Regions from separate parts of the Pantoea folii genome, predicted to be linked through region 4. Evidence: predicted binding sites of a transcription regulator. Region 4 holds the regulator's gene; each other region holds the start of a gene.

Region 1 (7,996 bases), on a different contig from region 4:
TTGAGCTGCGTGGTGAAGTGAATGCCATCAAAGTGTATGACGATTTTGCCCATCACCCCACCGCGATTCTGGCCACGCTGGCGGCGCTGCGCAGCAAAGTCGGTGGTACCGCGCGTATTCTGGCGGTACTGGAGCCGCGATCCAACACCATGAAGATGGGCGTGAGCAAAAACGAGCTGGCCCCCTCTCTGGGTCGCGCCGATAACGTGTTCCTGTTCCAGCCGCACCACATTCCATGGCAGGTGTCTGATGTCGCGGAAGCCTGCATCCAGCCGGCGAAGTGGAGCGCGGATATCGATACGCTGGTGGAAATGGTGGCAAAAGAAGCCCAGCCAGGTGATTCCATTCTGGTGATGAGTAACGGCGGGTTTGGTGGCATTCACCAGAAACTGCTGGAGAGATTGGGACGTTGATGGCGTGGCGACCCTTTAATCGGGGTTGCCACTGGGTTTGATGACGCTCTGTTAACCGCCCAAACTAAAAAGGGTCGCCCACTGGCGACCCTTTTTATGCACGCGGCAAACTTACGCCTCTGCCAGCTCGCGCAGATACTGGAAGATCTGACGGGTGGCTTTCGGTGGTTTGTTAGCGGCTTTCTCTTTCTGCGCATTACGGATCATGGTGCGCAGCTGCTGGCGATCGGCCTGCGGATAGAGGTTAATCACTTCTGCGATCGCATCATCACCTTTCTCGATCATGCGATCGCGCAGTTGCTCGAGTTTATGGAACAGCGCAACCTGCTGGTTATGGCGGTTCTTCAGCTTATCCAGTGCCTGACGAATCGGATCTTCATCGCGCGCGCGCAACATCTTACCGATCAGCTGCAACTGGCGGCGACGGCCTTCCTTTTTTATACGCTGTGCCAGCTCAATGGCGGCACGCAGATCATCGTCGAGTGGAATTTTGTCGAGGGAGTTTTTCCCCAGATCAACTAACTCGGCGCCCAGGCGTTTCAGCTCTTCGGCGTCGCGTTTAATTTCGCTTTTGCTGACCCAGATAATCTCTTCGTCTTCATCTTCTTCGTTTTGATTATCTGGCACATCGTCGAGCCAGTCATCGGGCTGCTTGGTCATCTCTTGGCTCCCTAAAAAAAAGAGGCTAATCCTACCAGTTTATCGGGCGACTGCGAAATTGTTCTCTGAGTCTGATAGACTCAATGAATTCATACTTAAGATTAGACGGCAGGTCGATGAACGTATCTACTCAGGTTGCAGAACAACGTAAAGTGTTAGAACAGGCTGTCGCGCAGGCGCTGGAACTGGCGAAAGCCAGCACTGATGGAGCAGAAGTCGCGGTGACCAAAACCACCGGCATCGGCGTCAGTACCCGCTATGGAGAAGTGGAAAACGTCGAATTTAACAGCGATGGTGCCCTTGGCATCACCGTCTATCATCAGAATCGCAAAGGCAGTGCCTCTTCAACCGACCTCAGCCCGGATGCCATCAAACGTACCGTGCAGGCGGCGATCGACATTGCGCGTTACACCTCGGTTGATCCTTTTGGCGCCCCGGCCGATCCCGATCTGCTGGCGTTTGAAGCGCCGGATCTCGATCTTTACCATCCGTGGGAGATCGACGCCGATCGCGCTATCGAATGGGCTGCACAGGCCGAACAGGCATCGCTGCAGGCTGACAAGCGCATTACCAATACCGAAGGCGGCAGCTTCAACAGCCACGTCGGCATCAAAGTGTTCGGTAACAGCCACGGCATGTTGCAGAGCTACTGCTCCAGCCGCCATTCGCTCTCCAGCTGTGTGATTGCCGAGCAGGATGGCAACATGGAGCGCGATTACGCCTACACCATCGGCCGTTCCATTGACGATCTGCAAACTGCGGATTGGGTGGGACAAGAGTGCGCACGTCGCGTGTTGTCACGCCTGGCGCCGCGCAAGCTGCCAACCATGAAAGCGCCGGTGATCTTCGCGCCGGAAGTGGCGACGGGTCTGTTTGGCCATCTGGTCGGCATGATCAGCGGCGGTAGCGTCTATCGCAAAGCGACCTTCCTGCTGGATTCACTCGGCAAACAGATTTTGCCTGAGTGGCTGACGATTGAAGAGAAGCCGCACCTGCTGAAAGGGCTGGCGTCTACGCCATTCGACAGCGAAGGCGTGCGTACCCAGGCGCGTGACATCATCAAAGATGGCGTGCTGCAAAACTGGCTGCTGACCAGCTATTCGGCACGCAAGCTTGGCCTGCAGAGCACCGGCCATGCCGGCGGCATTCACAACTGGCGCATTGCGGGCCAGGGGCATAGCTTTGAAGATATGCTGAAGCAGATGGGCCGTGGTCTGGTGGTCACCGAAATGATGGGCTCCAGCGTGAGTGCCATGACCGGTGACTATTCCCGCGGTGCCTCAGGCTTCTGGGTTGAGAACGGTGAAATCCAATATCCTGTGAGTGAGATCACAATTGCGGGCAACCTCAAGGATATGTGGCTCAATATGGTAACGCTCGGTAACGACATTGAAACGCGCAGCAATATACAATGCGGGTCGGTGCTGCTGCCGGAGATGAAAATCGCCGGACAATAAAGACATCGCTTCATGAAAGCAGCCCACGTGGCTGCTTTTTTTTTGCCAATAATAATACCCTCAATCATTCGCGTTAAAGGAAGGTGGCAAGTCAATGAATTCTCAGGAGCTTACATGAGTAACTGAGTTCAGTGAGCGCAGCCAATGCACCTGGAACGTGAAGGATGACGGGTAAATAAGGATATTTTTATGCGTAAGCATGTGATTGCAATGTTGTCTCTCTCGCTGTTGTTCTCCTCGGCTAGCGTATTCGCCGCTGACCTGAAGAATGATATGGATACCCTGAAAGATGGCCTGAGCGTGGTGAAAAAAACCTCCGATGCTCAGGAAATGCAAACCGCGCTCGGCAAGATGCGCCAGGCGGCGGAGGATGCTAAAAAATCCACGCCGGAAAAACTGGAAGGTCAGGCTGCCGATAGCGCCCAGATTAAGGATTATCATGCTGGTCTCGATTCTCTGATTGCGCAGATTGATGTCGTCGATCAGTTGGCCAAAGCCAACAAGCTCGATGAAGCCAAAACTGAAGCGAAAAAGTTGGAAAATATTCGTAACGCCAACCATAAGAAATTCCGCTGATAACCCGGCCAGCCCTGTGGCTGGCCTTATCTCCTCTCGCATTCCCTCCGTTTAAACGCATCGATTTCCGGCATAACCCGCATTTTTGTGACCTGTTTCGCACACTTCATGCGTAGTGCGATCTGGCGCACACACGCCCGTGGGATTTCCACTTTGAGGTGGAAAAGATGCGTCTCCACAGCCTGAAGCGGAAAGCGTAATTTCTTTCTAACGCGAATTATCTCTAATTATCCGCAGTAAACAGGAGTAGCAAGGTGAGGAGTGAAGCTGTCCCGCTGAAACCGAGTACGCCAGAAGCCATTCAGGCGTTGGCGGATAACACGTTGAAGCAGATTGCGGCGATCTACGCCGCGCACCACATCGAAGCCAATGCCGTGCAGCAGCAAATGCTGGCCTCGCATGTACGGGCGATGGCAGCGCGTTCCCTCACGGGAGAAGCCTTGCCGGAAGTGGAAGCCGAACTGTTTGAAGATATCTCGCCAGAAACCATGGCGCTGGCACAGCAGGTGGTCGATCTGTTTGGCAATCTGCCCAAAAAAGAAGCCTGGTTGTTATCGGTGCATATCGAAGTGGCGAAATCCAACGAAGCATAAATCGAGAGGAATTGAACATGGTAACAGTCGTGATTGGTGATCGTCTGGGTAAAGGTCAGAAAGTCGCAGCCGGTATTGAGAAAGCAGGCGGTCGTGCCGTGGTGGTGCCGGGCGTCGCAGCGGATATGAAGCTGGGCGATGTGATGAAAGCGGAAAACGCCGATTTCGGTATCTCCTTCTGCGGCAGCGGCGGCGCGGGTGCCATCACTGCACAGAACAAATATGGCTACAAAGCCAAACACGGTATGCGTTCGGTTGATGAAGGCGTCACCGCCATTAACGAAGGCGCCACCGTGCTGGGCTTTGGCTTTATGGATAAAGAAGAGCTGGGTGAACGTCTGGTGCAGGCCTGGAATAAAAAACACGGCAGCTAAGCATGAAACAGCAACACGAGACGCAGGTAACGGTGCAGGGCAAAGGCGACAGCAAAGCGAAAGCCTTTTCCGATGCACTGAGCAAGGTGCAGCAGCAAGTGCTGCGCACCAGCCAAAAGATTCTGTTGCGCATTGAACCCATAGATGTGCGGGTGCTGCGCGCGCAGGAGAGCGTACGCACAGAGAAGTTCTTGTTCTTCTTTCTGGCGCGCGAACGACGGAATTACAGCGTCGAGCTGGAGATTACCGTCAGCGTCACCGTGATCGACACCGATAAGGTGGATTTCATCGCGACGAAATAAAAACGACAACAAAGGGTACAACAACATGTTTTTAATCATTTTGTTTAAGTCGTTGATCATTGGTGGATTGGTTGGCGTTGGGGTAGGTGCGGGCGCAGCGCGCATGTTCCACGCACCGACCACCCAGGGTATGGGCGCGTTTCGTACCTTGGGTGAACTCAATTCCTGTGAAGGCGATCCTGCATCGCACTTCTCCTTTGGTCTTGGCTTCTTCTTTAACGCCTGGGCATCGTCTGTGGCGGCAGGCTCCTTCACACAGGACGTTGACCACCGCATTCTGCCCAACTGGGGCGCGGCTGCGTTGATGGTGAAAAATCGTAACGTCGCGGAAACCCTGCACAACCCGAAACGCATGGCGATTGCCTGCGGCATCATCGGCATGATCGTGGTGGCGTTCCTCAACAGTACGGCTTCTGCGGTGCCTGCAGCGTTGCAGGTTACGGCGGTTAAAGTACTGGTGCCGGCGGCCAACCTGCTGGTGAACACCGTAATGCCAGTGATCTTCTGGCTGGCAGCAATTGATGCCGGCAAGAAATCGGGCTTTTGGGCAACCATCTTCGGTGGTCTGGCACAGTTGATCATGGGCAATGCCGTGCCGGGTCTGGTGCTGGGTATCCTGATTGGTAAAGGCGTGGAAGAGAGCGGCTGGAACAAAGTCACCAAAGTGATGATGTTCGCGATTGTGCTGCTGTTCGCTCTGAGCGGCTTCTTCCGTGGTTTCGACATGAAACTGCTGCAATCCTTCCAACTTGGCATTCCTGGCTGGCTGGACATGATTCACAACAGCCTGAGCGGCAAATAAGGAGCCTTGAGCATGAACGAGACCGAAAACAAAGGGTTCTGGTACGCCGACTGGTCTTTCCCGATCTTTGTTGGCCTGCTGTCCGCCGGGGTGTTTGCCGGTACGCACATGTACTACCTGTACGGCATCGGTGCATTTAACGAAGTGGCGTTTGTTTCGATGCTGCGTTCCGGCATGGAAACCGGCGTGTATGGTGCGGTGGCGGCGTTTGGTGCCAGCTTCCTGTTTGCCCGCATCATCGAGGGTTCGCTGGTCGGGATTCTGGATATTGGCGGTGCGATTCAAACCGGTGTCGGGCTGGGCGTTCCGGCTTTGCTGCTCGGTGCAGGCATCGTGTTCCCGGTGGCGAACTTTGCCGCATCACTGGCCACGGGCCTGGTGGTGGGTTTAGCGATTGGTTATCTGATTATCCTGGCGCGTAAGTTCACTATCAATCAGAGCGATTCCACCTACGGTGCGGACGTGATGATGGGCGCAGGTAATGCTTCCGGCCGCTTCCTTGGGCCGTTGATTATCCTGTCTGCGATGGCGGCATCGATTCCGATTGGCATCGGTTCGCTGGTGGGTGCGTTGTTGTTTTATCTGTGGAACAAACCGATCACCGGTGGCGCGATTCTCGGCGCGATGGCATTAGGCGCGATGTTCCCGGTTTCGCTGTAAAGCTGTCACCGATTTAACGGTCGCCCTTCACGGCGACCCTACGATTGAACAGTGCATTCTGTGTGGAGGCGCATTGATGACCCCACACAGATGTGATGCAAATTCCGTAGGGTGCGTATTGATGCGCACCGGGCTGAATGCAGGTTGTTAAGGAGTAAATATGTTTGATCTGATTCTGCGCCGCGCGCGTTTGTGCGACGAACAGCTGGTGGATATCGCCATCCAGCACGGCAAGATTGCTGCGGTCGGCGACGTCAGCGGTTCAGCTCAGCAGGAGCGCGATTTAGCAGGGCGCTACTACGTCAGTGCGGGCTGGATCGACAGCCACGTGCACTGCTATCCCAAATCCCCGATTTATCACGATGAAGCCGATGCGATTGGCGTGGCGCAAGGCGTCACGACGGTGGTCGATGCAGGCAGCACCGGCGCGGATCATATCGACGATTTCTATCAACTCACCCGTTCCGCCACCACTGAAGTGCGCGCGCTGATCAACATCTCACGCACCGGCATCATCACCCAGAACGAACTGGCGGATATGGCGCAAATCGACGGTGATGCAGTGGTGCAGGCGGTAAAACGTCGCCCGGACTTTATCGTGGGATTAAAAGCGCGCATGAGCAGCAGCGTGGTGGGTGAAAATGGCATTCAGCCGCTGATTCGCGCCAAAGCCATTCAGCAGGCGGCGGGAAATCTGCCGCTGATGGTGCACATCGGCAACAACCCGCCGGTGCTGGAAGAGATCGCCGATTTGCTCACCTCCGGTGACATCATCACTCACTGCTTTAACGGCAAACCCAACCGCATTCTGTCGCCGCAGGGCGAACTGAAAGCCGCGGTGAAAAATGCCATCGCGCGCGGCGTGAAGCTGGATATCGGCCACGGCAGCGCCAGCTTCAGCTTCGAAGTGGCCCGTCAGGCCATCGCGCAGGGCATTCTGCCCGACACTATTAGCTCGGACATTTACTGTCGCAACCGCATCAACGGCCCGGTACATAGCCTGGCGCATGTGATGTCGAAATTCTTCAGCATTGGCATGACGCTGCCGCAGGTTATCGACTGCGTCACCGGTAATGCCGCGGCTGGCCTGCGCTTAGCGGGCAAAGGGCGCTTAACCGAAGGTTATGACGCCGACCTGACCATTTTTACCGTCAAAGAGGAAGCCCGCCCGTTCGTTGATGCTGAAGGCGAACGGGTTTTGGGTGAGCAACATTTGCTGCCGCTGGCCGTGGTTATCGCGGGTAAGTGGCATCTGACTGATGAAGGGAAAGCTAATCATGTCTTCGATTTATGAAAAATATGACCTGAAACAGGTCATCAATGCCTCCGGTCGTATGACCATTCTTGGTGTTTCAACGCCTTCTGCCGATGTGGTCGCGACCGTCAGCTACGGTTTGAATCACTATTTCGAGATCAAAGATCTGGTCAATAAAACTGGCGCGTATATCGCTAAACTGCTGGATGTCGAGAGCGCGGTGGTGGTCTCCTGCGCCTCTGCGGGCATCGCACAGAGCGTGGCGGCGGTGATCGTTAAAGATAACGACTGGCTGCTGGACAACCTGCATGCCGCGCCGCTGACCGTGCCGCACGATATCGTGGTGCCGAAAGGCCATAACGTGAACTTCGGTGCGCCGGTGGGTGCGATGGTGGCGCTGGGCGGCGGACGTCTGGTGGAAGCCGGCTACAGCAACGAATGTTCGCCAGAACAGCTGGCTGCGGCCATCACGCCAACCACGGCGGCGCTGCTTTACATCAAATCACACCACTGCGTGCAGAAGAGCCACCTGAGTGTGGAGCAGGCGGCGGTAGTCGCGCGTAAACACGGTATCCCGTTAATCGTGGATGCGGCGGCAGAAGAAGATCTGCAGTGCTACTACCAGATGGGCGCGGATCTGGTGATCTACAGCGGTGCCAAGGCGATCGAAGGGCCGACCAGCGGTCTGGTGATTGGCCGCACCCAGTACGTTGAGTGGGTCAAACGTCAGAGCAACGGCATTGGCCGCGCGATGAAAGTCGGTAAAGAGGGGATTCTCGGTCTGACGCAGGCGATTGAAAACTATCTGGTGCAGCCGAAAACCACCGGCGCTGAGATGGTCGCCAACATGACGCCGTTTATCGATAACCTCAACACAATCAATGGCGTGTCTGCACGCGTGGTA
Region 2 (7,996 bases), on a different contig from region 4:
CTGGGAGAGCGCTTGCATGGCATGCAAGAGGTCAGCGGTTCGATCCCGCTTATCTCCACCAAATCGTTTTTAACGATGCACTGAAAAAGATTTCCAGATGTGGGGGTATAGCTCAGCTGGGAGAGCGCTTGCATGGCATGCAAGAGGTCAGCGGTTCGATCCCGCTTATCTCCACCAAATCTCTGTTCGTCCTGAACAATAGCATCACGATCTAACACTGACTGAATTCATAATTGCTCATTTCGTATGCAGAATGGCGTCATTATTCGTGTGACGGCAACTCCCAGCGTTCTGAAATGCGCCCATTTTTTGATATCAAGTTTCTCGACGAATTGCGCCGTAAATCGCGCGTGCTTCTTCCTGGGCGCTGAGATGATCTCACCCATTCAGCACCAGCTGCTCATTAGGGGCGCAATGAATCGCACCGCAGCAGCTTCTCACGCGCTGAGATGATTATTTCGTTCAGCGTTCAGCGTTCAGCGTTCAGCGTTCAGCACTGCATCTGAGTGCGCCATAAATCGTGCCGCCAGAGCTAAGTGTGCACTGAAATTATGCACAATCTGGTCGCGACGCAATTCATGGCGCTAAGAATTAAGCGGTTGCGGCTTGTTCTTGTGCAGGCAACACGCGGAAGCCGTGCGTGCCATCACGATCCAACTGCGCCACCAGACCGTATTCCCAATCCAGATACGCCTGCATCACAGCAGGTGCGATATCGGTGCCTTCATACGGACGGCGATAGCGATCAATCGCCGGAGACAGCAACTGCTGGTCGCCCTGCTCGGTGGGCAACTGCGCTGCGCGCCAGGCCGCATTGCCACCCTCCAGCACAAACACTGGCTTGCCGGTGAGTTCCGCCACCTGTTCAACCGCATATCCGGCCAACAGGCTGCTGCCGCAGGTCAGCACATAACGTCGTGCCGCAGGCAGTATGGCTTTGCCCTCTTTTTGCAGCGTTGAACGCAGCAGCCAGCCCGCTCCCGGAATATGACTGTTGAGGTGATTGGCGCGCGTGGTGAAGTCCAGTACCTGGGTCTGACCTTCCTCCAGCCACTCCGCCAGTTGCTGCGGAGAAATAAACTCTGGCTGTGCAACCGCAGGAACCTGCGCTTTCCAGGCACCGGTGGCAGTGAAATCACTGGCCTGCAACTCTTCCAGTACTGACACCTGCCAGCCAAGCTGCGCCAGCCAGGATGCAGTCATATTGGCACGCACGCCATCGTCATCAATTAGCACAATACGTGCACCGCGCACGCTGGCGTAATGATCGGTTTCCTGCACCAGCTGTCCGCCTGGTACATGACGACTGCCGGGCAGATGACCCGACGCATATTCGTCTGCATCACGCACGTCGAAAAGGTAAGTGGTACGCGGTTCCTGTTGCCAGCGCTTGAGCGTTGCCAGCGGGATACGCTCTACGCCTGCGCGATCGGCAATGCCTCGTGCATTACTCGCCGCCTGGCGCTGTGCCGTTTCGCTGGTTTCACCGTAGCGGCGCGACTGACCTTTATCCAGATCGTGTCCTGCCAGCGTCCAGCCAATCGTGCCGTTGCGCAGCGCAAACACCGGATTACGGATACCGGCATTCACCAGCGACTGGGTGCCGATGATGCTGCGCGTGCGGCCCGCACAGTTCACAATCACCGTGGTTTCCGGTGATGGCGCGAGATCACGCACGCGCAACACCAGCTCACCGCCCGGTACGCTGGTGGCGCCTGGAATGCTCATGGTCTGGTATTCATCAAAGCGACGCGCATCCAGCACCACTACATTGGCGTCGCTGTTGATTAAGCTGTGCACTTCATCAGCTGACAGGGAAGGGGTGTGATTGTGATGTTCAACCAGTTCACCAAAGGCTTTGCTCGGTGAATTGACATCAATAAACAGCTCACCGCCGGCTGCCTGCCAACCCGTTAAATCCTCTTTTAACAGCGCCACATTGCTATAGCCCAGCGCGGCAATACGCTCTGCTGCTGCCTGCGCCAGACCCTCGTCGTTATCATATAAAGTGATGGAGGTTGTGGATTGTGGAATGCGGTCCAATAGCTCCAGCTCCAGTTTTGAGAGCGGGATATTCACCGCAAACAGCGGATGGCCGGTGGCAAACAGTGCTTCGTCGCGCACATCAACAATCGCCACTTCCTGCTGCTGACGCAGAGCCTCAAGAATGTCCTCCGCCTGGCGGAAAGGGAAAACGGTTTTACTCATGTGATAGATCCCAAATGTTCGGTAAGTAACGGTTGCTGTAACCGGAGATAAACTGTTTTTCACTGCCGTCTTCGCGATACACCGCGCGTTTTACCGCGCCAATGTTGGCGCCATACACGTGGATGCTGATTGACACGCGATCGTCATAGGCATTGCTGACGCGATGGATATCGCCCACGGTAGGAGAGACGGCTTCGACACTGCCGGGATCGAGCCGTATCGGCGCACCATCCGGTTGCAGGCCGTTCTGCCCGGGCTGCCAGGATTGCGAAATCTCCGCGCCACGCAGCATGCCAATTAATCCCCAGACGCGATGGTCGTGAATCGGCGTTTGCTGGCCTGGCCCCCAGACGAAGCTCACCACGGAGAAACGCTGTCGGGCATCGGCATACAGCAGATATTGTTGATAGTGTTCGGGATGCGGCTGGGTATAAGCCTCGTCCAGCCAGTCGTCATGCCGGATCAGTTCGCCCAGCCAGGCGCTGCCCTGTTGTAGAACAGTGGCTTCATCGGGATTCTGGTCGAGCAACGTAGCCAGATTACCGACAAAGTCGCGTAAACGATGATGCTGATAGGCACTCATGATTTATCTCCCGGCGCGCTTTTGGCGACCTGATTGGCCTGAGCAGACAGGCTAAAATCAAAGGCTTTGCTGACATCGATCGCTTTCGGCAGCACCTGATAGCGATGGAAGAAGTCAGCCGATTTTTGCAGGGTGGGGATCAGGCTGGCATCAAACACCAGCGGTCGAATGTGCGCATCGGCTATCCAACTGCTGGTGATGTTGGTGGGCATATTGAGTGTTTTACCCAGCACGCTGGCGAACTCCTGCGGATGTTGCTGCGCCCAGATTTGTGCCTTAGCCAGGCGCGCCAGCAGATCGGCAATGGCTTTATGTTTACCTGCATCATTGATCGCTTCGTCACGCGCCAGCGCATACGAATAGCCCGACATAATGCCTTTGCCACCGCCGTCAGCGACGCGCACCGTACCATCCACAGCAGTGGAGGTGGCGATATACGGCTCCCACGGCGCCCACGCGGATACGGCGCCGGAGGTCAAGGCGGCTCGGCCATCAACAGGTCCAAGGAATCGCAGCGTGACATCGTCTGGTTTTAATCCCGCACGCTCCAGCAAGCCAAGCAGCAGATAGTGACCCCAGCCACCACGATTTACTGCGATTTGCTTACCTTTCAAATCCTGTAAACGGTGAATTCCGGCATCGGGACGGGTCAGCAGCGCGATACTGTCAGGATTGTTTTGCCATGCGCCTACCGCTTTCACCGGCGCGCCAGCCGCAAACACAAACAGGAACGGCAGATCGCCGGTGAAACCGACATCCAGTGCGCCGGCATTTAATGCTTCCTGCACCGGTGCACCCGAATCAAACGCCGTCAGTTTCAAATCGTAGGGCAGATTATTGAGTTCGCCCGACGCTTTTAACGCGGCAAAACGATCCCCCTTAACATCGCCCAGGCGCAGTGTGACTTTATCAGCGGCGAACAGCGGATTGAGCGTGGAGAGTGCCAGCGCAACACCGGTAAACAGTGCAGCCAGCCGCATCAGGCGCTCCTTTTGTCAGCGGCGTTAAGCGCTGCCACTTTCTCGCGCGTCAGCGGAATCAGCTCCTCACCATATTCCACCGCATCATTCAATGGATCGAAGCCGCGAATCAGCACGCTGTGAATGCCGAGGCGATAGTAGTCTAGCAGCGCGTCGGAAACCTGATCGGCGGTGCCTACCAGTGCGGTGGAGTTGTAGCCGCCTTGCACCAGTTTAGCCACGCCGGTCCATAGCACTTTGTCCAGGCGATCGCCTTCATTGGCGGCAGCCAGCAAACGCTGGGCGCCAACGCTTTGCGGCTTGGGTTTACCAAAGGCGAAGCCGGTCTCTTGCAACTGCTTCTCGGCCAGTTCACGGATATGCTCGGCACGTTCCCAGGCCTCTTTCTCGGTTTTCCCGACAATCGGACGGAACGAGATATTGAAATCAATCTCACGCCCGTGCTGAGCCGCAGCGGCTCGCACATTGCGTACCGTCTCTTCCGCCCCTTTCAGCGGTTCGCCCCACAGGGCAAAGACATCGGCATGGCGCGCAGCGACATCAATCGCTTCCTGAGACGATCCACCAAAGTATATCGGCAGCTTTTTCTGCGCAGGTTTGATGGCGGAAAACGCCTGCTCAGCCTGGTAAAAATGTCCCTTGTGATCATAAGGCTGGCTGGATTCCAGACTCTGCTTCAGCACGGCAAGAAACTCATCGCTGCGCGCATAGCGTTCGGCTTTATTCAGGAAGTCACCATCACGACGCTGCTCGACATCGCTACCGCCGCTGATGATATGCACGGCCAGCCGACCATCGGTCAGTTGATCCAACGTTGCCAGCTTGCGTGCGGCCAGTGTCGGTGCGACAAAGCCCGGACGGTGTGCGAGCAGGAATTTTAGTGTTGAGGTGTGTGCCGCAGCATGTGCGGTCACCAGAAAGCCGTCGGGTTGATCGGACCAATAGCCCACGAGAATGCGATCAAATCCCGCTTCTTCATGGGCGCGGGCGAAACGCGCGATGTAATCTTTATCGAACAGCGGACCGCTGGCGGGAATGATTTCGGAAGCCAGGCGGTGGCCAATCATGCCAAGAAATTGAATGCTCATACGATTCTCCAGATGTGACGTTATGGAGAAAAGCTACGGGCGCAGGCAACCGGGACGGAAATTCAATATTGTGCAAAGGTTTTGCGTCAGGTGGGGAAGCGGCGAATGACGGGGATAAAAGGGGTGAAATGCAAGATAGAACAGAAAGGCATAATTAAGAAGAGAAGGGCGAGCCGCAGCTCGCCCTGAACATCAGAAGGCCAGAACCAGACCGGCGATAGCGGCAGAGAGCACGCTCACCAGGGTTGAGCCGTACAGCAGTTTAAGGCCGAAGCGAGAAACCACGTTACCCTGTTCTTCGTTCAAGCCCTTAATCGCACCCGCCACAATCCCGATAGAGGAGAAGTTAGCGAAGGAGACGAGGAACACAGACAGGATTCCTTCTGCGTGCGGTGACAGCTGACCAGCAATCTTCTGAAGATCCATCATCGCCACGAATTCGTTAGAAACCAGTTTGGTTGCCATGATACTGCCAACCTGCAGCGCTTCACTGGACGGCACGCCCATCACCCACGCAAACGGATAGAACACGTAACCCAGCACACCCTGGAAGCTGATGCCGAAGATCAGATCAAACAGCGCGTTCAGACCTGAAATCAGGGCGATAAAACCAATCAACATGGCGGCAACGATGATCGCCACTTTGAAACCGGCAAGGATATATTCGCCCAACATTTCGAAGAAGCTCTGACCTTTGTGCAGATCCTGCAACTGCAGATCTTCTTCGCTATCGACGCGGTAAGGGTTGATCAGTGACAACACAATGAAGGTGCTGAACATGTTCAATACCAGCGCGGCCACCACATATTTCGGCTGCAGCATAGTCATATAAGCGCCGACGATGGACATGGAAACTGTCGACATTGCCGTAGCAGCCATGGTGTACATGCGACGCTGTGACATTTTGCCAAGGATATCTTTATACGCGATAAAGTTTTCTGACTGTCCCAAAATCAGAGAGCTTACGGCGTTGAAGGATTCCAGTTTGCCCATACCGTTGACTTTTGACAGCACGGTACCGATGCCGCGGATCACCCAAGGCAGGATACGGAAATGCTGCAAAATACCGATCAGCGCGGAGATAAACACGATCGGGCACAGAACATTCAGGAAGAAGAACGCCAGGCCTTTGTCGTTCATGTTGCCGAATACGAAGTTAGTCCCTTCGGCAGCATACTTCAGTAGATGGTCAAACAGACCCGCGAACCCTTTGACGAAGCCAAGGCCAGCTTCAGAGTTAAGGAAGAACCACGCCAGCAGAACTTCGATCACCAGAAGCTGAACGATGTAACGAACGCGGATGCTTTTACGATCGTGGCTGACCAGCAAGGCCAGTACGGCTACCACCACTAATGCCAAAAGAAAGTGCAAAATATGGGACATGTCGGCTCCAAATTTGAGGAGGGTTGTATTTTGTTGCGTATTCTATGTAACGCGTTACTTAAAAACGAGATCAAAACCACATTATAAGTATTCGGTATCGACAAATTTCTAAGAATAGTCTCACCGCTCACAACCTCTTCACAAAGCCTTCACAAGAAATATCCACAAAAACATTGTCTATAAAATAACCCGGGAGTAGAGTGATTCCTGTTGCAAACATTTTGGCAAGAACTGGCTTTACCGCAAGGTATAGCAATGGCTATACTTCATAGCACCATCTATTATTACGATAACTATAATCAAATTTCACTTGCCTTGAGCGCCCGTTAAGCTGCATGGGTCAACAAGCGTTAGGACAGGGTCCACACTATGTCAGAAAGTCGCACCGCTGAGCGCGCCGCTCGCGGAGCCAGAAAAATCAAGCTCGCGCTGCTTGGCCCTGCCTTCATCGCGGCAATTGGTTATATCGATCCCGGTAACTTTGCCACCAACATTCAGGCGGGTGCGGCCTACGGCTACAAACTGCTGTGGGTGGTGGTCTGGGCCAATGTGATGGCGATGCTGATTCAGCTGATGTCAGCCAAACTTGGCATCGCCACCGGTAAAAACCTTGCCGAGCATATCCGCGATCGCTTTCCACGCCCGGCAGTGTGGTTCTATTGGGTGCAGGCGGAAATCATCGCCATGGCCACTGACCTCGCTGAATTTATTGGTGCGGCACTCGGCTTTAAATTATTGCTGGGGATTTCGCTACTACAAGGCGCCGTGCTCACCGGCGTCGCCACCTACCTGATTTTGATGCTGCAAAGCCGGGGGCAGAAGCCGCTGGAGTTGGTAATTGGCGGCCTGCTGTTGTTTGTCGCCGGTGCCTATATTGTTGAGCTGTTTTTCTCGCAGCCGAAAGTGAGTGAATTGGTCACCGGTATGGCGTTGCCTTCGCTGCCTACCTCTGACGCCGTGTTCCTCGCTGCCGGTGTGCTGGGCGCCACCATCATGCCGCATGTAATTTACCTGCACTCGGCACTGACGCAACACGGTAACATTGGCAGCAAAGCGGATCGCTACTCGTCCACTAAACTCGATGTGGCGATTGCCATGACCATTGCCGGCTTTGTCAATCTGGCGATGATGGCGACTGCGGCGGCAGCTTTCCACTTCAGCGGGCATACCAGCATTGTGGATCTCGACCAGGCGTATTTGACGCTGCAACCTTTGCTGGGCCGCGCAGCAGCCATTGTGTTTGGATTAAGTCTGGTGGCGGCAGGCTTGTCTTCTACCGTGGTGGGAACACTGGCGGGACAAGTCGTGATGCAGGGCTTTATTCGCTTCCATATTCCGCTGTGGCTACGTCGCACCATCACCATGCTGCCTTCCTTTATCGTGATCTGGGCCGGATGGGATCCAACGCGCATTCTGGTGATGAGCCAGGTACTGTTGAGTTTCGGTATCGCACTGGCATTGATCCCGCTGTTGGCCTTTACCGGCAACCGCGAGTTGATGGGCGATGAGATGGTCAATTCGCGCCTGATGCAAAACGCCGGACGCCTGATAGTGGTGCTGGTGGTGGCATTGAATCTCTATCTGTTGGTCGGTGAGGCGCTCGGCTGGTAACGCTTCGGCTGGTCAAGACGAAAAAAAGAAAATCCCGGCTATCAGGCCGGGATTTTTGTATTAGTGGTGGTGGTGATCATGCCTGTCATCATGACGATGGTCATGGCGCCAATGCTCACGGCGTTCCCGCTCATGCCAGCGGC
Region 3 (7,996 bases), on a different contig from region 4:
GGCGGAGTCGACGAAGCCAACGTGCTCTTCAACCCTCGCGTGATACTGTTCTGGCAGCGCTTTCAGAACGTGCTGCTTCAACTGACTGGTGCCGCGCACCATGTTTTCACAGGCGATGATATTCAGCGGACGGACATTACCGTTGTCGCTGCGTTTGGCCAGACCTTTCGCCACACCGCCTGCGATGCGCTCCAGAATTTGCGGACCAACCGCCGTGGTAACGATATCAACCTCAGCAATCAGCGTGACGATGTCGTCGCTGGTGCTGTTCACTGCGCTAACGCCGGTAACGATTTCGACCTTTGCCTGCTCGCCAACTACATGAACCGGATACTCATGACGGGCGTTAAGGGCATCCAGAACCACCTGATTCACATCCGCGAAGACCAGTTCGATACCGGCATCAGCCAGCAACTTACCGATAAAACCGCGACCGATGTTACCTGCTCCAAAATGTAACGCTTTCATAAATTTGACCCATATCAAATGACGAAAGGGCGGGCAAATCCGCCCCGGAAATGTGGGACGGGCTTGCCCGCCCCAGGGAAGTTAAAACGTGGTATTACGCTTTCGCGGTGTTACCTGACAGCAGATCCAGCACATCCTGAACGCTGGTGGTGTTCGCCAGCTTCTCAATTACGCTGTCATCATCCAGCGCGTTGGTCAGGCTGGTAATCACCTGAATGTGTTCGTTATTGCGAGCCGCAATACCAATCACCAGGCGCGCCACGTCATCGGCTTCTTCGCCAAACAATACGCCCGCAGGGTACTGGCAGAACACCACGCCAGTTTTCAGCACGCGATCTTTGGCTTCCACGGTGCCGTGCGGCACAGCGATAGACTCACCGAGATAGGTCGGGGTCAGCTTTTCACGTTCCAGCATCGCTTCAACGTACTCTGGCTGGACATAACCGCCTTTCACCAACTGCTCACCAGCAAAGCGAATCGCCTGCTCTTTGTTGTTGGCGCTCAAGCCCAGGAACACGTTGTCCGCGCCCAATTTAAACAAGTTAGCACTGCCATCGTCGTAGCTGTCTGCCAGCGTGGTCTGCACGGTTTCACGATGTGCTTCACTGCGGTTAGCGGCGATCAGACGTTCAGTCAGATTGCTATACAGCGCGCTATCGAGGAAGTTGTTCAGCGAAATATGCTGCGCCTGCGGTGCCTGGCGCATCGCACGTTCCGTCAGATCGCGGTGGGTAATCACCAGATCCACATCGCCCGGCAGTGAGTTAATCGCACTGTTGGTGACCGAGATATTGCTCAGGCCGGCATCCTGCACTTTCTTACGCAGCACACCTGCACCCATGGCGCTGGAACCCATACCGGCATCACAGGCCACGATGATTTTACGCACGTGGCTCACATCAACACTGTTGGCATCGGCGATAACCGGAGAACCGGCAACGGCCTGACCTTTCGACTGCGCTTTCATATCACGCATACGCTGAGTCGCAGCTTCGATGTCGTCATCTTCTTTTACTTTGCTGGTTTTCAGCAGGATTGAAGAGACCACGAAGGAGACGGCAAACGCCGCGATGATGGCCGCGATGTTGGCGAAGTATGCGCCTTTTGGCGTCATCGCCAGTACTGCGAGAATAGAACCCGGAGACGCTGGAGACACCAGACCGCCGTTCAGTACGGTCAGGGTAAACACGCCTGTCATACCACCGAGGATCACTGCCAGCAGCAGACGTGGCGCCATCAGCACGTACGGGAAGTAAATTTCATGGATACCACCGAGGAAGTGGATGATTGCCGCACCGCCTGCAGACTGCTTAGCGCTACCGCGACCAAAAATCATGTAGGCAACCAGTACACCCATACCTGGGCCTGGGTTCGCTTCAATCAGGAAGAAGATGGATTTACCGGCTTCGCTAGCCTGCTGGATACCCAGTGGCGAGAAGATACCGTGGTTGATGGCGTTATTGAGGAACAGGATTTTCGCCGGTTCAACAAAGATAGAAGTCAGTGGCAGCAGGTTGTTCTGCACCATCAGGTTTACGCCCGCCGCAAGAATGTGTGACAGACCTTCAACCAATGGACCGATGCCGATGAACGCCAGCAGCGCCAACAGCATACCGATGATACCGGCTGAGAAGTTGTTAACCAGCATCTCAAAGCCGCTTTTGATTTTACCATCAACCATACGGTCAAAGGTTTTGATCGCCCAGCCGCCCAGTGGACCGGCAATCATCGCGCCGAGGAACATCGGCATATCTGCACCGACAATCACACCCATGGTGGTAATGGCACCGACCACGCCACCGCGATCGCCGCCCACCAGACGTCCACCGGTGAAACCGATCAACAATGGCAGCAGGTAAGTGATCATTGGGCCGACGAGTTTCGCCAGCGTTGCGTTTGGAATCCATCCGGTTGGGATGAACAGTGCTGTGATGATACCCCAGGCGATAAACGCACCGATGTTTGGCATCACCATGTTACTCAGAAAGCGACCAAAGCTCTGGACCTTGACCTTCGCTGATGAGGACATAAACCCACCCCTTATTGAGACGCGCTGCAATAAGAGCGCGGTTGTTTTTGTTAAGACTTTTATTGAGCCGTTCCGGCGCGGGCCGTGGCATCACTGTATGCACGCGGACTCTAGCACTAGTTTATTACGCTGCGTAGCATCCGGGATAAGTGTGATGCAGATCACTCAAAATTGGGGTGGTCAGGGTGCCATAAGGTGATGAAGATCACATAAATAGAGTGTAAGAAAAGTACGAAGGCGAAATTTTAAGCAAAACAACGGGATAAATGTGACTTAAGTCACCTTTGCAGCTCTCAGGTTTGTTTCATAAGTGTGATTGAGATCACAAACTATTTTTGGTTGAAAATGCGTCAGATCACACAATAGCGATGCAGATAAGTAAGGTGTAAGGAAGTGACGAAAAATCTGAAAGATGCAATGAAAAGTATGTCAGGAAAAGGGCGACCTGTTAGTCGCCCCTGAACGCATTCAAAGCGAGGTTACAAACCACCCTGCACAGCATTCTGTGCCTGAGTCAGGGCTTGAGCATTGCTGGAAAGGTTGCTCATCAGGGTGTTGTACTGCGTGGCCTGATCCTGCGTTGGGAACTGAACGCCACCGTCATTGAAGGTCACACGCGTGCCCTGCGACTGCAGATAATCACCGGTTTGCACCGCCGCCTGGCTCAACGCCTGCAGCTGAGGCAGTAGCGGAATCAGTGTACCCGCTGGCTGCGTCACCACTTTGGCGTAGACGCTGTCATACACTTTCTTCAGATCGTCAGGCTGCTTCAGCGTGGCTTTACTGCTGTCGGCCTGCATTTTGGCGCTCTGAATCTGCTGTGACAGCACACTGAGGTTGCCGCTCGCCTGACGCAGACTATCGCGACGGGTCAGATAATCTTGTGGCACACGAATCGCAGCCAGTTCATCAACCACAGGGCGCATGCCTTGCTCAACCGCCTGATTGGCCTGCTGTGAGAAGCCATACAAAATGGCGTAGTCGCTGGCGTAGTTACCGAAGGTTTGCTTCTGGTTTTCGCTCAGGCTTGGCAGATGTTCGCCGCTACGCATCGCGGTGTTCTGCAGGAAATCGGTGAAAGCTTTACGCTGATCGCCTTCTTTATCGCCACAGGCGGTAAGTTGCAGCACAACCAGTGCGCTGATCATAAGCATGCCGGTACGCATCCAGATGCGGGATAATCCTGACGCCATGTTGAACTCCTGTTATGGCTAATTTCGATTCGGTGGGAATGGTCCTAAAGGATAGTGCAATGGCCTGGCGTGTACAACGGGTTGAGGTGCGGCAAACTGTGGGAAAAGGCGCACTCTGGCGCGCCGGATTAAGGTCATGAAAGAAATGTGCGGGTAGTCGACCCTGGAGGTTGTACTCCATCGACACCAACGAACGCAGGCAAAAACCGAACCCAAAGGCTGAAATCACCTGGCGGCATCTGGCAGTCCGCACTGATGCCGCCAGATTGTGATTTAAAACACCAGCGCCTGCCCATCCTTCCGGCTTTCAGTGGCGGCTATGTAGAAGCCCTGCGGGTCACGCACAATCGCCTGTGCACCGCCGAAGTTGTAGCTCTGTAATGGATCCTCCACCGAAATCTGGTGACCCATCTCGCGCAGTTTCGCCAGCACATTACGGTCAATACCCGGTTCCACCACTACCGCACGGCCTTGCTCAACACGCCAGCGCGGCGCATCAATCGCTGCCTGCGGGTTTTGCTTGTGCTGCATGATGCGCAACGCCAGCTGTAAGTGCCCCTGCGCCTGCATCGGGCCGCCCATCACGCCAAACGACATCAATGGCTGTCCCGCCGCATCCAGCGCAAACGCCGGAATAATAGTGTGGAACGGACGTTTGCTACCGGCCACTACGTTCGGATGGTGCGGATCGAGCGAGAAGCCGCAGCCGCGATTCTGCAAGCTGATGCCGGTGCCCGGCACCACCACGCCTGAACCAAAGCCCATATAGTTGGACTGAATAAAGGAGACCATCATGCCGCTAGCATCGGCAGTCGAGAGATACACGGTGCCGCTCTGCTGCGGGGAGCCGAAGGTAAAATCCCCGGCCTGGTCAGGATTGATGAGCTGAGCGCGCTGCTTGAGGTAGCTGTCACTCAGCAGCAACTCTGCCGGGAATTCCAGATGGTCGTAATCGGTGACGTAACGATCCAGATCGACCAGCGCCAGCTTCATCGCTTCAATCGACAAGTGCAGCCACGGCACGGAATCAGGCGTGTAGCTGCCAATGTCCCACTGCTCCAGAATGCCGAGCGCAATTAGAGTGGCGATACCCTGACCGTTGGGCGGCAGCTCCTGCACTGAACCGTTGGCAAACGGGCGTGACAACAGATCCACCCAATCGGCGCGATGGTTGTTGAGATCGGTCATGCTCAGTGCCGCGCCGTGCTGCCCGGCAAATGCCACCATTTTCTCCGCCAGATCGCCCCGATAGAAGGCTTCCCCCCTGGTTTCGGCGATTTTCTGCAGTGTGGCGGCCTGCGCCGGGTTACGGAACAGCTCACCAGCACGCGGCGGTCGGCCATCTGGCGCAAAACACTCAACAAAACCCGGCTGAGACTTCAGTTTGTTGTAGCCGCGCTGCCACAGATGGGCGATCAGCGGCGAAACCGGGAAGCCGTCGCGGGCGTACTCGATCGCCGGTTGTGCCAGTGTGGTCAGCGGCAGCGTGGCAAAGCGCTCGGCCAGCGTGACCCAGGCAGAAACCGCGCCCGGTACGGTCACGGCTTCCCAACCGATTTCCGGCATGGTGCTCTGTCCGGCAAAGCGTTCTGCATTCCAGCTGGCGGGGGAGCGACCGGAGGCATTTAAGCCATGCAGCGCTTTCCCATCCCAGATAATGGCAAACGCATCACTGCCGATGCCGTTGCCGGTGGGTTCCAGCACGGTGAGCGCCATCGCCGTAGCAATCGCCGCATCTACCGCATTACCACCCTGTTGCAACATGCGCATCCCCGCCTGTGCGGCCAGCGGTTGAGACGTGGCAACCGCATTGCGGCCCATCATTGGGGCGCGGTGCGAGACATAACTAACGTTGAAATCCAAATCGCTCATAACGGTTCCTTAATGTGAGTCATTGCGCGGATCAAGTGCGTCGCGCAGTCCGTCACCCAGCAGATTGAAGCCCTGCACAGTGAGAAAAATGGCCAATCCAGGGAAAATCGACATCCAGGGTGCCTGCTCCAGATAGCCTTTTGCGGTGTTCAGCATCGCACCCCAGGAAGGTGACGGCGGCTGCTGGCCAAGGCCGAGAAATGACAAGCTGGCTTCCGTGATGATCGCCGAGGCAATCGCCAGCGTGGCCTGTACCAGAATCGGCGACAGCACGTTGGGCAGCACATAACGCAGGATGATCCAGCGGTCCGGCAAACCGATGGCGCGCGCGCCGTCGATATACTCTTCATGGCGGATGGCAATCACCTGGCCGCGCGTCAGACGAGCAAAGATGGGCATGGCGGAAAGCCCAATGGCGATCATTGCATTGGATAAGCTTGGTCCGAGGAAAGCGCCCAACGCAATCGCCAGAATCAGAAACGGGCAGGCGAGCAGCGCTTCGATAAAGCGCGAGATAATGCCATCGCACCACCCCCGCCAGTAACCGGCAATTAAGCCCAGCGGCACGCCAATCAAAATGGCGATCATCACGGAGATGCAGCCCGCCAGCAGAGAGGTGCGCGCCCCCCAAATCAGACGCGACAGAATATCGCGGCCCAGCTCATCGGTCCCCAACCAGAACAGCGCGGAGGGCGCTTTGCGCACGGCAAGGAAGTTTGCCTTGATCGGATCGGCCGGTGCCAGCCAGGGGGCCAGCAACGCCACGGCTACAAACAGCAGCACGATCACTGCGCCGATCAGCGCACTCTTATTACGCAGAAATTTCTTCAGCACCCGGCGGTTAGGCTTTGTGACCGCAGGCACTGCGCCTGCTGTTAACACCTCGCTCATGGTTAGCCTCGCATTTTCGGGTTGATTAACAGATAGAGCACATCGGCCAGCAGATTCAGCAGCAGAAAGCCGATCGCCACCACCAGCACCACACCTTGTACCACCGCGTAATCACGGTTAAACACCGCATCGACAATCATCTTGCCGAAACCGGGTAGGGTGAAAACCTGCTCGGTTAACACCGCACCGCCCAACAGCTCACCAAACAGCAAGGTGGTGAGCGTGACGATCGGCATCAGCGCGTTACGGAAGGCATGTTTCAGCACCACTTTGGGGGCCAGCAGACCTTTGGCGTGCGCGGTGCGGATGTAATCGGCCTTTAGCACGCTGATCATCGATGCTCGTGTATGGCGCATCAGTGTGGCGGCGAGGCCAGTCCCCAGCACTAAAGCGGGCAGCAGCAGCGTTTTCAGGTTCTGCGCCACATCTTCACTGATGGGGACAAAGCCTGAGGCTGGCAGCCATTGCAGATGCACGGAAAACAGCAGGATCAGCAGAATCCCCAGCCAGAAATGCGGCACCGATATGCCGGAGAGCGCGACAAAATTGGTGGTGTGATCGACCCAGGTGTCTTTGCGCACCGCCGCGATAATGCCCATGCTGATGCCAATCCCCAGCGCAATCACCATCGCCAGCAGGGACAGCTCCAGCGTTACCGGCAACTTACTGGCGATCAGCGAGGTCACCGGCTCTTTGGTGCGCAGTGACATGCCCAGATCACCCTTCAGCGCATTGCCGATCCACGAGAAATACTGCGTGGGAATCGGATCATCCAGGTGATATTCCGCCCGCAGCTGTGCGATGACCGCAGGATCGCGCTCCTCACCCGCCATCGCCAGCACCGGATCGCCCGGCAGCAGCTTTTGCAGCGCAAACACCATGATGCTCACCAGCAGCAGCGTGGGGATCGCCAGCAGTAAGCGTTTAACTATCAGTTCCAGCATCATCGCTCCTCAGCGGTTTACTGCGCCATGCTCACACCCGCGAGGCGTACTAAGCCATCAGGCCAGGCTTTAAAGCCCTGCAGTTTTTTCGTCATGCCGAAGATGCGCGGCTCGAAATAGAGATAGGCGATTGGCATATCGGTTTGCAGCTGATTCACCACCTTGGTGTACAACGCCTGGCGCTGCGCCTGATCGTTGGTAAGACGTGCGGCGTTCAGCCACTCATCAACCTGGGGATTGCTGTAGCGGCCGTCGTTGAGCGTGCCTTTGCTGTTGATAAACGAGTAGATGCTGCCATCGGGATCGGGACGGCCGGACCAGCCAGATAAGCTGAGCTGGTAATCGCCGCGCTGCTGACGATCCAACAAGCTGGCGAACTCACTCATCTGCAAGTTGAGGTTAATGCCCGCTTCACCGACCATCGCCTGAATCACCTGGCCGACCTGCTGTGCGGTTGGATTGTTGGTGACCAGCAGCGTCAGATTGAGCGGCGTGGTGACACCCGCCGCCTTCAGCAACGCTTTGGCTTTCTCCACATCGCGTGTACTGATTGGGGTGTTGACGTGATAGGCACTGACCGGCGAGAAGGCTTGGTTGGA
Region 4 (7,996 bases):
GCTTCTTCAATGTCGTGGGTAATCAGCAAAATCTGTTTGCCGGTATCCCGCCATAGCGTCAGCAGCAGGGTTTGCATCTGTTCACGGGTAAAAGCATCCAGCGCACCAAAGGGTTCATCTAACAGCAGCAACTGAGGATCAGCCGCCAGCGCACGCGCAATCCCCACGCGCTGACGTTGACCCCCAGAGAGCTGCCAGACAAAACGCTTTTCTGCCCCTTCCAGTCCGACTTTGCGGATTAAACGGCGAGCAATGGTATGACGTTCAGCCTTGTCCATTCCCGCCAGCTGCAAGCCAAACGCCACGTTATCGATCACGTTACGCCACGGCAGTAGCCCTTCGTTCTGAAACACCACGCCGCGTTCTGCGCCCGGTCCATTTACCGCTTTGCCATCCAGCGTGATACTGCCTGACTCCAGCGGCAGGAATCCGGCGATCAAGTTCAGTAAGGTGGTTTTGCCACAGCCTGACGGTCCCAGCACCACCAGCAGGTCGCGTTGATCCAGCTGCAGGTTGATATCCTGCAGCGCGGGTTGTCCGGCGTAACGTGCATTCAGATTGGTGATGCTGAGCATACGGCCTCCGTTATTTCGCCAAAGGCGCGACAAAGCGCGTGGTGACAAAGCTGCTGTAATCGTTAGCGGCATCCGGCACTTTGCCCTGCTCTTTCAGGAAGTGCGCGGTATCAACAATGGCTTTGTTCACTGGCTTGCCCAGCTGTTCCACCTGCTGCTGTGCGGTCAGGTAGGTATTGCCTTGCACCAGCACCGGCACATCGCTTTCCGGTACGCCACTCAGGCGCGCCAGTTTGCTGAGATTGTCGGGCTGCTTGAGCCACTGTTCTGGATTCGCAATGTAGGCTTGCTGTGCCTCAATCGCACTGCGCGCGAAAGCGGTAACCACTTCAGGATGCTGCTGAGCGAAATCTTTGCGCACCACCCACACATCCAGCGTTGGCGATCCCCATTTGCCCACCTGAGAAGAGTCGGTTAACACCGTGCCATCCTTTTCCAGCTCGTTTACCGCCGGTGACCAGACGTACGCGCCGTCAATATCACCGCGTTTCCACGCTGCAATAATGGCTGGCGGTTGCAGATTCACTAACTGCACCTGCGATGGCTTGATGCCCCAATGTTTGAGCGCTGACAGCAGGCTGTAATGGGTGGTGGAGATGAAGGGCACGGCGATGCGTTTGCCAATCAGATCCCTGGGACTGGTGATGGATTTTTTGACCACCAGCGCTTCGGAATTGCCAAGCTGTGATGCCAGTAAGAAAGCTTCGATGGGCAACTGCTGTGTTGCCGCCACTGCCAGCGGGCTGGACCCGATATTACCGATTTGCACATCACCGGAAGCCAATGCCCGCAGCACGCTGGCACCGCTATCAAACTTGCGCCAGTCGACCGTCGTGCCACTCTCTTTAGCAAAGGTGTTATCGGCCTGCGCCACTTTGGCCGGTTCCGCCGAGGTTTGATATGCCACGGTGACGTTGACCGCCTGTGCCTGGAATGCCATCAGGGCCAATGCTGCCGCCACTGCCGTTATCGTTTTTTTTACTGCCATCATCATTCACCCCAATGTTATGTCGTGATGGCAGTTTCTCCAGCGGCTGTAATTCCATAAAGGAATTAAAAATTATCCCTAATGAAAATCTGTTCTTAGATCAACATCGGGCAACGCTATGCGAAATGCGCAAATGCAAAGAAGGCGTAAAGACGGAAATATGTCACACGCTCACATAGCGACTGTGCTATTGATAGGCTCCTGATTTGTCACCTCTACTGGCGGTACTGAAATCCATGTCGATTGAGAAAGTTGCCCGTCTTGCTGGCGTGTCTAAAGCCACGGTTTCTCGGGTGTTGAACCAGCATCCAGGCGTGCGTTCTGATACACGAGCAAAGGTATTGGCGGCCATCGAACACTGTGACTATCAGCCCAACCTGCTGGCCCGCCAGCTGCGTACTGCCCAGAGCCATATGTTGCTGGTGTTAATTTCAGACATCACCAATCCTTTCTGTTCACGTGTGGTGCAAGGCATTGAAGCTGAAGCCGAAGCGCAGGGTTATCACATCCTGTTGTGCAATTCGGCCTCACAGCTGCCGCGTGAAGCCGCTTATCTGGCGTTATTAAGCGGTAAAGTGGTCGATGGCGTGATCACCATGGATGCCGCGGCCTGCCTGCAACAGCTGAAGGGGTTGATAGGTGACGCGCCTTGGGTGCAATGCGCCGAATACGATCCGGCTATCGCTGCTTCCAGTGTCACGATAAACAATAAAGAAGCGGCTTACGAAACCGTGCGTTATCTGGCCAACAAAGGCCGCCGCCGTATTGCATTGGTTAACTGTGATATGCGCTACCTTTACTCGCATCAGCGTGAAAGTGGCTATCGCGAAGCGCTGGAACAGCTGGAACTAAATTGGGGTGGCGTGGCTTACGCGGAAAACATTTCGTGTGAAGCGGGCAGTGCCGCACTGCGTGAACTGCTGGCACGACCGGAGCGACCAGACGCCGTGTTTGCAGTCTCAGATGTGCTGGCGGTTGGCGTGATTCACGCCGCGCTGGAGGCCGGATTGCGCATTCCGGAAGATCTCGCTGTCGTGGGGTTTGATGGTATTCCCTTCACCAGCAGCCTCAATCCACCGCTGACCACCATCGAACAACCGATGAATCGGCTGGGTGCACGCAGTGTTCAGCTGCTACTGAACCGCATCCGCCAGCCGCACAGTGACGTGGTGCGTGAAGTGTTACCCTGGAAGCGCGTTGAACGCGCCTCCAGCTAACTCAACGCCAGATCAGCAGTACACAGGCGGCAGTGAGCGCACCCATCGCCAGGTTGAAGATTTTCCACGCGCGCGGGCTGCGCAACAGACGGCCAATCAGCGAACCAAATCCCATCCAGATAACACCGGATACCACATTGACCAGCGCCATACCGATACTGATGGCGATCACCGAATGCAGATACGCATCGCCCGCCAGGCTAAAGCTGGCTACCGCGCCCAACGCCATCAGCCAGGCTTTTGGGTTGATCAACTGTAGCAGGCCACCCTGCCAGAACGGCATCTGCTTGACGTTGGCATCTTCAGTTTCCAGCTTCTCGTACTCCGCGGTGGCAATTTTCCACGCCAGCCACAGCAGGTAGAGGCTACCGGCAATCTTTAGCACCAGATGCAGAGAGGGATAAAGCAGGATCAAACCACCGATGCCAAATGCCACCATCAGCAACATGACTTGCATACCAATCATGATACCAATGAGCAGCGGGATGGTGCGCAGGAAGCCAAAATTAGCACCTGAGGCGGTAAGTAACATATTATTGGGCCCTGGCGTGATGGCAGCGACCCAAAGAAAACCCAACATTGATAAAAAAAGACTCAGTTCCATGTATATTCGGGTGCTCCTCACCCAGTAAAGCGGACAACCCATCGAAGCTATCAGCGAGTTATGCATCAGACAAGCCTTTACCCAAGCTATTTTGATCGCCTGAACGGCGAGCGATTTACACCGCTGCGCGGATTCAGTAACGCGCATCTGCAAACCCTGCTGCCGCGCATACTGCGTCGGCGCGTAACCCTGCGTCCGCACTGGCAGCGACTTGACCTGCCGGACGGTGATTTTGTCGATCTCGCGTGGAGCGAAGATCCAGCACAGGCGCGTCACAAACCGCGCATGGTGATGTTCCATGGCCTGGAAGGCAGCTTCCGTAGCCCGTATGCGCATGGCCTGATGCAGGCGTGTCAGGCGCGTGGCTGGCTGGCGGTGGTGATGCACTTTCGTGGATGCAGCGGCGAGCCGAATCGTCTGGAGCGCATCTATCATTCCGGTGAAACCGAAGATGCGACCTTTTTCCTGCACTGGTTGCAGCGCGAATGGGGCACGGTGCCGACTGCAGCAGTGGGCGTTTCACTCGGTGGCAATATGCTGGCCTATTTATTGGGCATGCACGGGAATGATGTGCCTGTGGATGCCGCCGTCGCCATCTCGGCACCCTTTGCGCTCGAACCCTGTAGTGAAAAGCTCGATGCTGGCTTTTCTCGTTTCTATCAGCACTATTTACTGACCAAGCTGAAACAGAACGCTACGCGTAAACTGCTGGCCTGGCCCGGCACACTACCGGTGGAACTGAGCCAGTTGCGCGCATTTCGCCGCATTCGTGAGTTTGATGATGCGATTACCGCACGGGCGCACGGTTTTCTGGATGCCAACGACTATTATCAACGTGCCAGCGCTATGCCGCTGCTCACGGGCGTGCGCAAGCCGCTGCTGATCATCCATGCCAAAGACGATCCCTTTATGACCGATGCAGTAATCCCGCAGCCGGCGCAACTGTCGCCTTCCATTGAATATCAGCTGACACAACAAGGCGGGCACGTTGGCTTTGTTGGCGGTACGTTAATGAAGCCGAAAATGTGGCTGGAACAGCGTGTGCCTGACTGGCTTTCAACCTATCTGGATGTGTGATCGTGATTATTCCCTGGCAAGAACTTGAAGTCGCAACACTGGAAAACCTGATTGAAACTTTCGTGCTGCGCGAGGGAACCGACTATGGTGAGCAGGAGCGCAGCCTGGAACAAAAAGTCGCCGACGTGCGCCGCCAGCTGGAGCGCGGAGACGTTGTGCTGGTGTGGTCGGAACTGCATGAATCCGTCAACATTATGCCGAAAGGCGAGTTTCGCGGTTAATGCACCGCGCAGTAATTCGTGGTAACAATGCTCATCGCCCGACTTCACAGGGAGTTCTGTTATGTCAGCCAGGCATCCAATCATTGCCGTGACCGGTTCCAGCGGTGCCGGTACCACGACCACCAGCCTCGCCTTCCGTAAGATTTTCCAGCAGCTGAATCTGCATGCTGCGGAAGTGGAAGGTGACAGTTTTCACCGTTATACCCGTCCAGAAATGGATATGGCGATCCGTAAGGCACGCGATCTGGGCCGTCATATTAGCTACTTCGGTCCGGAAGCCAATGACTTCGGGCTGCTGGAACAGACGTTTAAGCATTACGGAAAAACCGGGCTGGGTGAGTCGCGCAAATATCTGCACACCTACGACGAAGCGGTGCCGTGGAATCAGGTGCCGGGCACCTTTACGCCCTGGCAGCCGCTGCCGGAAAACACTGACGTGCTGTTCTATGAAGGATTACACGGTGGCGTGGTTACACAGCAGCACAACGTCGCCGAGCATGTCGATTTGCTGGTCGGCGTGGTGCCGATTGTCAATCTGGAGTGGATTCAAAAGCTGGTGCGCGACACCAGCGAGCGCGGCCATTCCCGTGAAGCGGTGATGGATTCAGTGGTGCGTTCAATGGAGGATTATATCAACTTCATCACGCCGCAGTTCTCGCGCACCCACATCAACTTCCAGCGTGTACCTACGGTGGATACGTCAAACCCATTTGCCGCACGTGAAATTCCCTCACTCGATGAAAGCTTTGTGGTGATTCACTTCCGTGGACTGGAAGGCATTGCTTACCCTTACCTGCTGGCGATGATCCAGGGCTCGTTCATTTCGCATATGAACACGCTGGTGGTGCCGGGCGGCAAAATGGGGCTGGCAATGGAGTTAATCATGACGCCACTGGTGCAGCGGCTGATTGAAGGTAAACGGATTGAATAATCCAGAAATTCTGTAGCGGCGGCCGTTTGGCCGCCCACTTATGTTATCGCTCAATCACTTCGTAACTGTGCGTCATTTTCACACTATTGCCGAGCATGATCGCCACCGAGCAATACTTCTCCGCCGACAGATCGACGGCCCGCGCCACCGCTTTATCGCTTAGCGCTGTGCCGCTAACGATAAAATGCAGGTTGATTTGCGTAAAAATACGTGGCGCTTCTTCCCGGCGCTCGGAGGTGAGTTTCACCTCGCAGTCAGCCACATCATTTCGGCCTTTTTGCAGGATCGATACCACGTCAATCGCGCTACAGCCGCCTGCTGCCATCAAAACCATCTCCATCGGGCTTGGCGCTTTGTCACCCGAGTTACCGTCCATTAATACCTGATGGCCTGATGAGGATTCTCCGAGAAAGGTCAGCCCTTCCACCCATTTCACTCGTGCCTGCATTATTCTTTCTCCTGAAGTGGCGGTTTTGCCGCCAGAGTACGCTTTCACTTGATAAACAGCAATCCAGACTCTTCCGCCTGTTGCTGAAGCGAGACAACAGAAGACAGCTTGCAAAAGCTGTGCTACAAACAGTGCTGAAAATATTTTCGTCATCACAGACGAAGGCGGGAAGAATCAAAAGCGTAGCTTAAGAATCACCCGGAAATAATTTTCCTTTACTGGAAACGCTCGACGATTACACCGCCTGACAGGGAAAACTGCCCCCTGTGTTTTGGGCACGATTACAACAGAGGATAATAGCGAATGGTTCTCGGCAAACCGCAAACAGACCCTACACTCGAATGGTTCCTGTCCCATTGCCATATTCACAAATATCCGTCCAAAAGCACGCTCATCCATCAGGGTGAGAAAGCGGAAACGCTGTACTACATCGTGAAAGGTTCCGTTGCGGTTCTGATCAAAGATGAAGAAGGCAAAGAGATGATCCTCTCCTACCTCAATCAGGGAGACTTCATCGGCGAACTCGGCCTGTTTGAAGAAGGCCAGGAACGTAGTGCCTGGGTACGTGCTAAGACTGCCTGCGAAGTGGCTGAAATTTCCTACAAAAAATTCCGTCAGCTGATTCAGGTAAACCCGGATATTTTAATGCGACTTTCGTCGCAAATGGCGCGTCGTCTGCAAGTCACCTCCGAGAAAGTGGGCAACCTTGCCTTCCTCGATGTGACGGGCCGTATTGCGCAAACACTGCTTAATCTGGCGAAACAACCCGATGCGATGACGCACCCCGACGGGATGCAAATCAAAATCACACGTCAGGAGATTGGTCAGATCGTGGGTTGCTCACGCGAAACCGTGGGTCGTATCCTGAAAATGCTGGAAGATCAGAACCTGATCTCCGCACACGGTAAAACCATCGTCGTCTACGGCACCCGCTAATTTCTTATCACCCACGGCGTGATGGCAACATCGCGCCGTTTTTGTTTGCGATGAGCTGATGTGGCGCCGAATCATCTATCATCCTGAGGTCAACTACGCACTGCGGCAAACGCTGGTGCTGTGCCTGCCTGTGGCACTAGGCTGGCTGTTTGGCGATCTGCAAAAAGGCCTGCTGTTCTCCTTAGTGCCTGCCTGCTGCAACATGGCGGGTCTCGATACCCCGCATAAACGCTTCTTTAAACGCCTGATTGTCGGCGGCTCCCTGTTTGCCACCGCCAGTTTTCTGATCCAATTTCTCACCAGTGACGCCATTCCGTTACCGCTGATCCTGTTTGTGCTGCCGCTGCTGATAGGCGTGACCGGCGAAATCAGCCCGCTGCACGGTCGCTTGTTGCCCGCCACACTGATTGCCGCCATCTTTAGCCTCAGCCTGGTAGGACGCATGCCCATGTGGGTGCCGCCGCTGCTGTATATCGGCGGCACGCTATGGTATGGCCTGTTTAACTGGTTCTGGTTCTGGCTGTGGAAAGAGCAGCCGATGCGCGAAACGCTCAGTCTGCTGTATCGGGAACTGGCGGATTACTGCGATGCCAAGTACACCTTGCTGACGCAGCTCACCGATCCGGAAAAAGCGCTGCCGCCGCTGCTGGCGCGTCAGCAAAAAGCCGTTGACCTGATCACCACCTGCTATCAGCAGATGCACATGCTCTCTGCCAGCCGCGATAACAGCCACAAGCGCCTGACGCGGGCTTTCCAGGTGGCGCTTGATTTGCAGGAGCACATCTCGGTGAGCCTGCACCAGCCGGAAGAAGTGCAAAAGCTGGTCGAGCAGAGTCACGCCGAAGCGGTGATCCGCTGGAATGCCAAAACCATCTCTGCGCGTCTGCGCCTGTTGGCCGATGCCATTCTCTATCATCAATTGCCCGATCGCTTCCACATGGAAAAGCAGCTCGGCGCGCTGGAAAAAATTGCGCGCCAGCATCCCGACAATCCGGTGGG

Evidence for each region. Region 4 encodes CRP, which controls carbon source genes, mostly activating them, when cyclic AMP is high. Its sites were predicted from a motif close to ATGTGANNNNNNTCACAT; they were not measured.
Region 1: the regulator CRP is predicted to act here: its motif matches at 3,192-3,209, upstream of AC1MDE_RS19395 (glycine dehydrogenase).
Region 2: the regulator CRP is predicted to act here: its motif matches at 6,307-6,324, upstream of AC1MDE_RS18520 (NupC/NupG family nucleoside CNT transporter).
Region 3: the regulator CRP is predicted to act here: its motif matches at 2,691-2,708, upstream of AC1MDE_RS10385 (PTS mannitol transporter subunit IICBA).

The regions. Positions count from the first base shown of each region.
Region 1 covers NZ_JBWXON010000018.1:45,438-53,433, forward strand. The annotation lists gene mpl (UDP-N-acetylmuramate:L-alanyl-gamma-D-glutamyl-meso-diaminopimelate ligase) at 1-413, shown strand, start outside; gene yjgA (ribosome biogenesis factor YjgA) at 525-1,073, opposite strand; gene pmbA (metalloprotease PmbA) at 1,190-2,530, shown strand; gene cybC (cytochrome b562) at 2,720-3,106, shown strand; gene AC1MDE_RS19395 (glycine dehydrogenase) at 3,361-3,699, shown strand; gene AC1MDE_RS19400 (SFCGS family glycine-rich protein) at 3,717-4,073, shown strand; gene AC1MDE_RS19405 (DUF4312 family protein) at 4,076-4,375, shown strand; gene AC1MDE_RS19410 (DUF4311 domain-containing protein) at 4,401-5,177, shown strand; gene AC1MDE_RS19415 (DUF4310 family protein) at 5,190-5,837, shown strand; gene AC1MDE_RS19420 (amidohydrolase/deacetylase family metallohydrolase) at 5,998-7,131, shown strand; gene AC1MDE_RS19425 (DgaE family pyridoxal phosphate-dependent ammonia lyase) at 7,115-7,996, shown strand, end outside.
Region 2 covers NZ_JBWXON010000016.1:128,397-136,392, reverse strand. The annotation lists tRNA gene AC1MDE_RS18545 (tRNA-Ala) at 102-177, shown strand; gene AC1MDE_RS18540 (rhodanese homology domain-containing protein) at 592-2,208, opposite strand; gene AC1MDE_RS18535 (cysteine dioxygenase family protein) at 2,201-2,791, opposite strand; gene AC1MDE_RS18530 (ABC transporter substrate-binding protein) at 2,788-3,771, opposite strand; gene AC1MDE_RS18525 (LLM class flavin-dependent oxidoreductase) at 3,771-4,859, opposite strand; gene AC1MDE_RS18520 (NupC/NupG family nucleoside CNT transporter) at 5,052-6,242, opposite strand; gene AC1MDE_RS18515 (Nramp family divalent metal transporter) at 6,612-7,853, shown strand; gene AC1MDE_RS18510 (DUF2502 domain-containing protein) at 7,914-7,996, opposite strand, start outside.
Region 3 covers NZ_JBWXON010000007.1:80,957-88,952, reverse strand. The annotation lists gene mtlD (mannitol-1-phosphate 5-dehydrogenase) at 1-468, opposite strand, end outside; gene AC1MDE_RS10385 (PTS mannitol transporter subunit IICBA) at 563-2,497, opposite strand; gene AC1MDE_RS10380 (DUF3053 domain-containing protein) at 2,977-3,690, opposite strand; gene AC1MDE_RS10375 (gamma-glutamyltransferase family protein) at 3,964-5,562, opposite strand; gene AC1MDE_RS10370 (ABC transporter permease) at 5,572-6,453, opposite strand; gene AC1MDE_RS10365 (ABC transporter permease) at 6,456-7,397, opposite strand; gene AC1MDE_RS10360 (ABC transporter substrate-binding protein) at 7,415-7,996, opposite strand, start outside.
Region 4 covers NZ_JBWXON010000022.1:40,929-48,924, forward strand. The annotation lists gene tauB (taurine ABC transporter ATP-binding subunit) at 1-575, opposite strand, end outside; gene tauA (taurine ABC transporter substrate-binding protein) at 586-1,566, opposite strand; gene AC1MDE_RS21785 (LacI family DNA-binding transcriptional regulator) at 1,800-2,780, shown strand; gene AC1MDE_RS21790 (LysE family translocator) at 2,782-3,384, opposite strand; gene AC1MDE_RS21795 (hydrolase) at 3,445-4,461, shown strand; gene AC1MDE_RS21800 (YheU family protein) at 4,464-4,682, shown strand; gene AC1MDE_RS21805 (phosphoribulokinase) at 4,744-5,613, shown strand; gene AC1MDE_RS21810 (OsmC family protein) at 5,657-6,061, opposite strand; gene crp (cAMP-activated global transcriptional regulator CRP) at 6,365-6,997, shown strand; gene AC1MDE_RS21820 (YccS/YhfK family putative transporter) at 7,056-7,996, shown strand, end outside.